DNA from 2 places in the Rhizobium sp. 05L429 genome. Region 2 is predicted to be linked to the other one. Evidence: predicted binding sites of a transcription regulator. Region 2 holds the regulator's gene; the other holds the start of a gene.

Region 1 (5,212 bases), on a different contig from region 2:
CCTTGCCGACATCACGGATCGCACCTTTTGTGCGGTAGCGTGTGACGGTCGCGCACAGGGCGGCCTTGTCATGGCCGTAGGTTCTGTAGATCCATTGGATCACCTCCTCGCGCCGCTTATGCTCGAAGTCGACATCGATATCGGGCGGTTCATCCCGCTCTTCGGACACGAAACGCTCGAACAGGAGATCATTGTTTTGAGGGTCGATGGAGGTGATGCCGAGGACGAAGCAGACGGCCGAATTGGCAGCCGACCCCCGTCCCTGGCAGAGAATGCCTTGCGACCGGGCAAAGCGAACGATCGAAAAAACCGTCAAAAAATAGGGCGCGTAGCGCATCTTGGCGATCAGCCCCAACTCGTGGCGGATCGTCTTTTCGACGTGGTCAGGCAGGCCGTCGGGGTATCGATCCGGCACGCATTCAAAGACAAACTGCTCGAGTGAGGCCTGCGCGCTCTTGCCGGGCACGATCGCCTCCTGTGGATATTGATAGGTCAGTTCCTCCATCGAAAAACTGCAGCGCCGGGCGATCTCCATCGTGCGGGCGAGCGCTTCGGGATAGCGGGAAAAAAGCCGCGCCATCTCCTCGGGTGGTTTCAGATAGCGGTCGGCGTGCCGTTCACGTTCGAAGCCGACATCGTCGATCGTGGTGCGCGTCCGGATGCAGGTCACGACGTCCTGGAGCTGGCGGCGCGCCGGCTCATGAAAGAGCACGTCGTTGGTAACGACGGTCTTGACCTTCACGCGCGCTGCCATGTTGGAAATCTCATGCAGACGCAGCTGATCGTTGGGCCGCCGTCGCAGGCAGAGCGAGACATAGGCGCGCTCGCCAAACAATGTTGCGACCCTGCGCAGCTGGATCGCGCAGGTCTCGTCGGCCTGATCCGGAACGAGGATCCCGATCAGGCCGTCCGCGTAAAGTGCCACATCGTCACTTGCCAGGATGCACTTTCCCTTGCCGCCCCTGCTCTTTCCAAGCGTCAGCAGCCGCGTCAGTCGTGCATAGGCAGCCCGATCGGTCGGATAGACGAGGATCGACATGCCGTCCTGAAGATCGAGACGACAGCCGACAATCATGCGCAGTCCCGTCGCCCGTGATGCCTCGAGCGCACGAACAATGCCGGCGAGAGAATTGCGGTCGACGATGCCGACGGCCGCAATGCCGAGTGCCTTGGCCGTTGAAAACAGTTCGTCGGCGCTGCTGGCGCCACGCAGAAAGGAAAAATGCGTCGTGACCTGCAGTTCGGCATAGTTCATTTGAAGGGTCCTTTCTTACTTGAAGGTCCCGTGGATGAACCAGCGGTGCGAGCCGGTGTCGGGATCGACGCCGTCGCCGGAGCGGAAGATCCAGGAGCGTTCGCCGCTATCGTCTTCGACCGCGAAATAGTCGCGCACCGCCGCCCATTCGGACGAGCGCTGCCACCATTCCCCGAAGATGCGTTCCGGTCCGTCGGCACGTGCAACGCGCCGCCGTTTGCCACGCCAAGTGAACCAGACCGGCGGATGGTCGGGCAGCAATGCCATGACGTCGATCGGTTCGGGATGGACCATCAGCCGGAAAGGTCGTGGCCAGGTCAGCGGCCAAGTTTTTTCGAGATGGTCTGCGACCGGCGATATGCGTTCGACCGAGCGCTCCGGAACGTCGCTTGCAACAGGGGCTGCGCGGTAGATGCGGTAGGTGCCGCGATTGCCGATGATATCGACGAAGGCGCCGAGATCGACGCCCTGCTCCTCGACCAGATTCGTGGCAATCTGCCGGTCCTCCAGCGGCTCGGCCATGGTGGCGGCAAGGCAGAGTTTTTCGATGCCGAAGCCGGGATCGATGCGTTCGATCCGGTCATGCAGCAGTTTCGTCAGCCAGACGATGTCGCGCACGGGTTTGGCCGTCCCCGCCCGCAGCGCCTGGATCGTGTTGTCGACCCTGTGAACGATCAGGTCAGTACGGCGAACGCCGAGCCCCTTCTCCTGCAGTCTCTGACAGAGCGCCTGCACGAGTTGAGCCACGTAGCGGGCAATCGTCTCCGGCGCGCCGATCGGCTCGCCAAAGGACCTGCTGACCTCGACGACATCGCTTGCCCGGATCGGGTTGATCGGCTCGGGCAGCCGGGCAAACATCTGTTCGAGCCGGCGGCCGATCTGCGGGCCGAAGCGTAGGGAGAGCGGCGCCCTCGGCGTTGCCGCCAGTTCGCCGATGGCCCTAAAACCGAGCGTGTGCAGGCTGGTCACGGTCTTGGCGTCGAGGCGAAGTGTTCCGATCGGCAGCTGGCAAACAGCTTGCGCGGTCTCTCCCCGGTGCACGATATGCGTTTCACCCGACATCGAGCGGGCGAGAGCATGGGCAGCACCCCAGCTATCGGCAACCGCGGCGCGTGCGACCAGCCTTTTGGCCCGAAAACTGTTGACGAGGCGCGACAGCATCGGTGCCTCGCCGCCCTGCAGATGGTCGGCACCTTCCGTGTCCATGACGATGCCATCAGGCGGATCCATCGCCACGATGGGTGAATATTGCGTCAGGACCCAAAAAGTAATGCGTTCCAGTGCCGCCAGATCGGCTGCCGGATCGGCATCGACCATCGTGAGGCCCTGGACGAGCGCCTGGGCCTTGGCGGTGGGCATGMCGACGCTGAGGCCGAGCCTGCCGGCATTGGCGTCGACGGCCGACAGCCATCGTTGCGACCCGCTTTTGGMGATGACGACAAGCGGCGCCTCAAGCGGAATGGACGGATCGGCGCGTCTGATCCGATCCGTCGGTAGCGTCGGAAGAAATACGGAGACGACCCTGACCATCACATGCCTCTAGGATGAAATCTGCACTTTCGCCGGCCTTGATCCGGATCAGTTCTGCAAGCCAGCGGGCCTGGCCGATGCCTGGAACCGGAAGCGGCTTCGACGGCAGAACGGAAATACGCCATCGGCTGGCTGCGGCCGTCGGATGGCCGAAATCGAGCGCCTCCGTCTGGCGGCGCGCACGGCGGATGATGAGACCGATCGTGCCGGAGCTTTCTGCTGCAAGCTGCAGCCGGCGCGAAACGGTCATCGGCAGCCGGACCGTCTCGGCAACGACGGCGCCAAGGCCTTTGAAACGCAAGGCCTCCTCGAAGGCGTCGAGCACATATTCTTCGCGCAGCGCCTCGACATAGACGACGCGATCGGGATGCAGGCCGAGTTGTGCCAGTGCCGGTGCAAAGAGATCCGGACGCGCGTGACACCAGACGACAATGCCCTTGGTGCGGGCCGCCACGCCGGCGGCGAAGGAGGCTGCCGCCGCACCGTCGACGGCGCCTGTTCCGCCCCCTGAAAATTCATGGATCGCACCATATGCCAGCCCGCCGCCTGGAAGACGATCATCCATTTCGGGAACGCCGAATGGCAGGACCGTCTTTGCGCGGACCGCCGCACCTTCGAGATGCTGGATGCGGTCCCTCAGGTCCTGGATGAGCGGATTTGCGGCGGGTTGCGCCATGATCGGTCTTCGTCAATTTCGAGTTTCCCTACCGCCCAAAAGCGGATATGTTCCTTATTTGTTCCAGTTTCAAATGTGAGTCAATGCGCATGTATCGGGTGGATATTCCTGCGGGTGCCTTGGTCCACAGCGATGGAATGAAGGAATGCGAAGTAAATTCAGATAAATGACGGGAATTCATCCACAGAAGCGGAAATGTCATCGATAAGAAAAAATACCTATGTGCCGGCGTTGACGCTTCGAGAGTTCAAAAGCCCGGTCATTGCAGTGGTGTGCGGCGCCTGCAATCGGCGCGGCGAACTCGATCGAAAAGCCCTCGTCAGGCAACTTGGCGCTGACCTGACCTTCGTTCAGCTCCGACGTCGGGTGGCGATGGGATGTTCCTGGCTGGTCGGTGAAGACGGAGCCGATCGATGCGAAACCCACTTTCCCGGTCTGAACGCGACCGGCCTGTTCTTGAACCAGGAGAATCAGCTATGAGCGACAATGTTGTTTCATTCGAAGACAAGCGCCTTCAGAGGCTTGGCGGAACGCTGTTCGGTTCGACTGATGGCGAACGGACGATTGCCCATGTCATTTCCCGCCTGGAGCTCTTCAAGGCCGATCAGACATTGGTGAGAGCCTATATCGGGAAGATCGACAGCGGTGAGGTCATCCTTACGCCGGACGACGGCAGCGCGCCCTCGCCGACGGCCCTCGTCCATCTTGCCGACCTGCTTTCAAACTATGACAGGCTCCTCGACGAGCAGATCGCAGAGCTGGCATGTGAGGCGGAGGAGCTTGATGGGCCCTATCAAAGGACGTGAAACCTGATCGCATCATGATCGAGGACGTCCAGAGTGATGCCGGCGAGCGGCTGCGCAAGATCATCCATGTCGATATGGATGCCTTCTACGCGTCCGTCGAACAGCGGGACAATCCCGAGCTTCGCGGCAGGCCGCTTGCCGTTGGCGGATCTGAGGCCCGCGGCGTGGTTGCGGCCGCAAGCTACGAGGCGCGTGCCTTCGGCGTCCATTCGGCCATGCCGTCGGTCACCGCCAGGCGCAAATGTCCTGACCTGATTTTCGTTCCGCCCCGCTTCGATGTCTACAGAGCCGTCTCATTGCAGATCCGCGAGATCTTTGCCGAATATACGCCGATGATCGAACCCCTGTCGCTTGACGAGGCCTATCTCGACGTCACCGAAAACTTCAAGGGCATGGAGATTGCGACCGACATCGCCACCGAAATCCGGGCGAAAATCAAGGAGGCGACCGGGCTCAACGCATCGGCTGGAATTTCCTACAACAAGTTCCTCGCCAAGATGGCAAGCGATCTCAACAAGCCGAACGGACAGGCCGTCATAACGCCGAAGAACGGCCCCACCTTCGTCGAAAACCTGCCTGTCAAGAAATTCCATGGCGTCGGCCCGGCGACGGCCGAGAAGATGCGTCGTCTCGGTATTGAGACTGGCGCCGACCTCAAGGAAAGGTCGCTCGACGTCCTGATCGATCATTTTGGAAAATCCGGGCCCTATTTCTACGGCATTGCCCGCGGCATCGACAACCGACAGGTCAAGCCAGACAGGGTACGCAAATCCATCGGTGCCGAAGATACATTTCGTCAGGACGTGTTTGCCTATGAACCGGCGCGGCAAGGCGTCCAGTCGCTGGTCGAAAAGGTCTGGGCCTATTGCGAGGCCCATGAGATCGGCGCCAAGACCGTCACCCTGAAGGTCAAATATGCCGACTTCAACCAGATCACCCGCAGCC
Region 2 (5,212 bases):
CGGGTATGGCCGGCCGAAATTGCGGGCGACGCTCTCTGCTCTGCTTCTCTTTGCCGGCGGAATGCTTTCGGCACAGGTCGAAACATGGCGGGCGCAGACCCTGATCCTCGATTCAGCCGTAACGACAACGGTAACAGGCAGGATCGAGCGCCGCGAAGGCGACGGGCGGGGGCGCTGGCGTTACATTCTTGACGTCACCGGAACAGACGCGCCGCAGATCAAGCGTCCGCCTAAACGCATTACAGTGCTCGTGAGAGGCGCCGCGCAGCCTTTCGAGCTTGGCGACGTCATCGAGGGCAGGGCGCGTCTCACGCCTCCGGCAGGCCCCGCACTTCCCCACCTGAATGATTTTGCTTTCAGTGCCTATTTTGACGGCATCGGCGCCAACGGCTTTTTCTATGGCGCGCCGAAAAAGCTTGCCTTGCAGCCACAGCAAGCGGGCTCGGTCGGTGAGGCGACACTCGAATGGCTCTATCGCCTCAGGAGTGGCATCGGCGATCGCATACGCTCCACCCTGCCGGGCGATACCGGCGCCTTTGCCGCTTCGCTTGTCACCGACGAGAGACGGGCGATCTCGGATGACACGACGGACGCGCTGCGGCAGTCCGGCCTTGCCCATATCGTCGCGATCTCCGGTCTCAATATGGCGCTTTCCGCCGGCATCTTTTTTGTCGGCCTGCGCGTCGTCCTTAGCCTTTTTCCCGGCATTGCCCAGGCGTGGCCGACCAAGAAAATCGCGGCGGCCGGTGCGCTCGCGGCGGTGACGGCCTACTATCTGATCTCCGGCTTTGCCGTCTCCGCCGAACGTGCCTTCATCATGATGGCCATCATGCTGGTTGCCGTCTTCTTTGACCGGCCATCGATCAGCCTCAGAAACGTGGCGCTATCCGCTCTTGTGATCCTTGCGATCTCGCCATCGGAGGTGCTGGGGCCGAGCTTCCAGATGTCCTTTGCCGCAACACTTGCCCTGGTCGCCGGCTACGATCTCTGGAAAGGCCGGCCGATGTGGGAGAATGTCTTTGCCAACCTGCCGGTCATGAAGCCCCTCTTCGTGGTCGGCGGTTTCTTTGGTGGCATTTTCCTGACGTCGCTGATTGGCGGCTTCTCTACCGCGCTGTTTTCGATCGAGCATTTCCACCGGCTGACAGCCTATGGCCTGCCGGCAAATCTCGCGGCCATGCCGGTGATTTCCTTCATCGTCATGCCGGCTGGGATGCTGGCGATGCTGCTGATGCCCTTTGGCCTGGACGGCTGGGCATGGCATGTGGCAGGCTTCGGGCTGGATCTGGTGATTACAATCGCAAAGACGGTATCGAGCTGGGGTGGCAATATCGATGTGGGCCGTTTGCCGGGTTGGTACTTCCCGACGGCTGTTTTCGGTTTTCTGCTGCTGACCCTCCTCAGAACTCGACTGCGGCATATCGGAACGGCAATCGTCGCTCTCTCCACGCTTGCTGTCGCGGCGCTGCCATCAGAGGCAATGCCCGACATCGCCATTGCCGAAGACGGTAGCCTCGTTGCTGTTGTCGATGGAGAGGCGATAGCTTCGAACCGCGAAAAGCCACCCGCCTTCATCTTCGAACAATGGCAGCGGGCGCTTGCCATCGAAGAGCACAGGAAGCCAGTCATGCTGGAAGCTGCCAACAGGCCCACTGCGCCCGAAGGCAAAAGACTGCAGCTCTCGCGGGATCAACAGAATGAAGCCAGAGAATCGATAAGACGTGTCGCGATCGGTTCGCCGTCACGGTTCTCGTGCCTGAAAGGTGCCTGGTGCGCCATCATGCTCGGCAATGGAAAGAAACTGACGGTTATCGACAATGCAGCCTATCTGGGCCCTGCCTGCGATACGGCCGATATCGTCGTCACCCCTGTCCGTCTGCGTCTTGACGGCTGCCGATCCGGAGCTCTGCTCTTTACCGGCGAAACATTGCGCAAGACAGGCTCGATCGAGCTTCGTTTCACAGATGGCGGAGTTGCGGTTGCCGCTACATTCGACGCATTACCACGGCCCTGGATGCGCCACCGTGCCTATGACTGGCGTAGCGACACATTCGCTGATGTTMACCGGTCACCGGTCAGTGATAGCGACGAATGAGGCCGACGAGCTTGCCCTGGACCTTGACGCGATCCGGCGGGAAAATGCGGGTCTCGTAAGCGGGGTTTGCGGCTTCGAGCGCAATCGATGCGCCCTTGCGGCGGAAGCGCTTGAGCGTCGCTTCCTCTTCATCGACGAGTGCGACGACGATGTCACCCGGATTGGCCGTGCTACCGTTGCGGATGATGACGGTATCGCCATCGAAGATGCCGGCTTCGATCATCGAGTCGCCACGAACTTCGAGCGCATAATGTTCGCCGGAGCCAAGCATATCGGCGGGAACGGTGATGTCATGGGTGTTGTTCTGGATTGCCGAAATCGGCACGCCGGCAGCGATGCGCCCCATGACCGGCACGGAAACCGAATTGCCGTTGTCGGCCGCAGGTGCTGACTTTGCCGCGGCGGGAGGCGCAACAGGTTGCGGCTTGCCGAGGCTGCCTTCGATGACGCTTGGTGAAAAGCCGCGCCTTGGCTGTAGGCTCGAGCTGTAGGCTTCCGGCAGCTTGATGACTTCGAGCGCACGCGCCCGGTTCGGAAGCCGGCGAATGAAGCCGCGTTCTTCGAGCGCCGTGATCAGCCGATGAATGCCGGATTTCGAGGCCAGATCCAGGGCGTCCTTCATCTCGTCGAAAGATGGCGGAACGCCGGATTCCTTCATCCTTTCATGAATGAAAAGAAGAAGTTCCTGTTGTTTGCGCGTGAGCATCGGCGTGTGACCCCAGTATTGAAACAAATCCAGAACGGACACTATATGTTCCATATGTGTTCCGCAAGTGGCTAAATTTTCGTAAAATTTCTCCCCATTGTGTTGAGAATTTTATTTTTGTCGGCGCCCGGCCCGTCCGGCCTTGCTTCGTAAGGCTTGTTGAAGCACATCTCCTTGTGATTGCTGGAGAGTAGCTGATGACCCAAGACACGCTTGCGATCGATCATCTCGTTTTGCCGGTTACCGATATCGCCCTTGCACGCGAGAGGTTAGGCAAGCTGGGCTTCACCGTCGCTCCGGACGCGCGCCATCCCTTCGGTACGGAAAATGCCTGCGTTTTCTTCGCCGACAGGAGCTATCTCGAGCCGCTCGGCGTCGCCAGTGTCGAGGAGAGCGACAGGACGGCGCGTGATGGCAATGTCTTCACAGCCCGCGATCAGGCCTTTCGTTTTCGCTGCGGCAGCGAGGGCCTGTCTGCTATCGCCTTCAGTGCCGCGGATGCAAAGCATGAACATGCTCGATTCGTTAAAGGCGGCATTAGCGCTGGTTCTGTGTTGCAGTTCGAACGTCCCGTGAAAATGCCGGATGGCACGGAGAGCATTGCCGGCTTCCGGCTCGCCTTCGCCGGTGACCTCCGMGCACCGGATTTCTTTCTCTTCGCCGTCGAGCGCGTCAATCCGCTCCCTGCTGACCGCAGCGCGCTCGAAGCTCACGTCAACGGCGTAACCGGAATTGCCGAGATAGTTCTAGCCGCGCCCGAGCCTTCGGCCTTCGGCGAATTCGTCCGTGGCGTGGCAAGAGCCGACGCCGCAGATGAGACCGGTTTTGGGGTGAGAGTTGCTCTGGCAAACACAAAAATCAGTCTGATGAACCCGGCGGGTCTGGAGGCCTATTTCGATCTGGCGACGCCGGACACCGATCGCGGCCTGCGTGGGCGGGCGATCCTTTTCCATGCGGGCGATCTTGCCGTGACAGAAGCGCATTTGGCTGCTAACGGGGTGACCTATACACGCAAGGGCAACCGTATTCTGGTGAAGCCCGCGCCCGGCCAGGGCGTGCTCTTCGCCTTCGAGGAAACATCATGAGCTCCAATACCAATTCCCAGGTGACGGTCGGCGAGGGCGCCGGTAAGGTCACCTTCTCCAATACCGGCCGCTTGTCGCTGATCGCCGGCGCCTGCGAAATGGAAAGCCGCGACCATGCGTTCATGGTGGCCGGCACATTGAAGGAACTGTGCGCCAAGCTCGGCATAGGGCTTGTCTACAAGACGTCTTTCGACAAGGCCAATCGCTCTTCGTTGTCGAGCAAACGCGGTGTCGGCCTTGAGAAGGGGCTGGAAGTATTCGCTGATCTCAAGAAGGAACTCGGCATTCCGGTTCTCACCGACATTCACAGCGAAGAACAATGCGCCGAAGTAGCGAAGGTCGTTGATATCCTGCAGATACCGGCCTTCCTGTCTCGCCAGACTGATCTTCTGGTGGCTGCTGCCAAGACGGGCCGCGTCATCAACGTCAAGAAGGGCCAGTTCCTGGCGCCTTGGGACATGAAGAATGTGCTCGGCAAGCTGAATCAGAGTGGCAATCCGAACATTCTGCTGTGCGAGCGCGGCGCTTCCTTCGGCTACAACACGCTGGTCTCCGACATGCGCTCCCTGCCGATCATGGCAGCCACCGGTGCGCCAGTTATCTTCGACGCCACTCATTCGGTCCAGCAGCCGGGTGGGCAGGGGGAAACGTCCGGCGGAGAACGGCAATTCGTGGAGACGCTCGCGCGCGCTGCCGTGGCGGTCGGTGTTGCCGGGGTCTTTATCGAGACCCATCAGGACCCGGATAACGCGCCCTGCGACGGCCCGAACATGGTCTATCTCAAGGATATGCCGCGGCTTCTGGAAAAGCTGCTGGCTTTCGACGCGATCGCTAAAGGCTGACAGTCAAAAGCCTGACATGATCGTAATATAGCGACGAGTGGAACTGCATGCCGAAGGGTGCCGCAAACTGCCATTGTAATTTGCGCACCTTCGATTAAGACGGTTTCAAACGATTTATCCACCCACCGAGCAGGAAAAAACCATGACTGCAATTACCGATATCATAGCCCGCGAGATTCTCGATAGCCGTGGTAACCCCACCGTCGAAGTCGATGTCTATCTCGAAGACGGCAGCATGGGCCGTGCGGCTGTTCCCTCGGGCGCTTCGACTGGCGCGCATGAAGCTGTCGAACTACGCGACGGCGGCAAGCGCTATCTCGGCAAGGGTGTCGAAAAGGCCGTCGAAGCCGCCAATACCGAGATCTTCGACGCGATCGGCGGCATCGATGCTGAAAACCAGATTCAGATCGACAAGATCATGATCGAGCTCGACGGTACGCCGAACAAGTCACGCCTCGGCGCCAACGCCATCCTCGGCGTTTCG

Evidence for each region. The regulator LexA, encoded in region 2, represses DNA repair genes until DNA is damaged. The targets are predictions, from matches to a motif close to TGTTCNNNNTGTGTTCNG.
Region 1: a site for LexA is predicted at 3,510-3,527, ahead of AC1DNW_RS13100 (ImuA family protein). Genes of this name have one in related genera too.

The regions. Positions count from the first base shown of each region.
Region 1 covers NZ_JBFTNV010000010.1:129,348-134,559, reverse strand. Annotated here, with positions in the region: gene AC1DNW_RS13110 (error-prone DNA polymerase) at 1-1,255, opposite strand, end outside; gene AC1DNW_RS13105 (Y-family DNA polymerase) at 1,271-2,785, opposite strand; gene AC1DNW_RS13100 (ImuA family protein) at 2,706-3,461, opposite strand; gene AC1DNW_RS13095 (hypothetical protein) at 3,657-3,941, shown strand; gene AC1DNW_RS13090 (hypothetical protein) at 3,938-4,267, shown strand; gene dinB (DNA polymerase IV) at 4,282-5,212, shown strand, end outside.
Region 2 covers NZ_JBFTNV010000018.1:114,529-119,740, forward strand. Annotated here, with positions in the region: gene AC1DNW_RS19850 (ComEC/Rec2 family competence protein) at 1-2,095, shown strand, start outside; gene lexA (transcriptional repressor LexA) at 2,076-2,801, opposite strand; gene AC1DNW_RS19860 (VOC family protein) at 2,999-3,886, shown strand; gene kdsA (3-deoxy-8-phosphooctulonate synthase) at 3,883-4,728, shown strand; gene eno (phosphopyruvate hydratase) at 4,871-5,212, shown strand, end outside.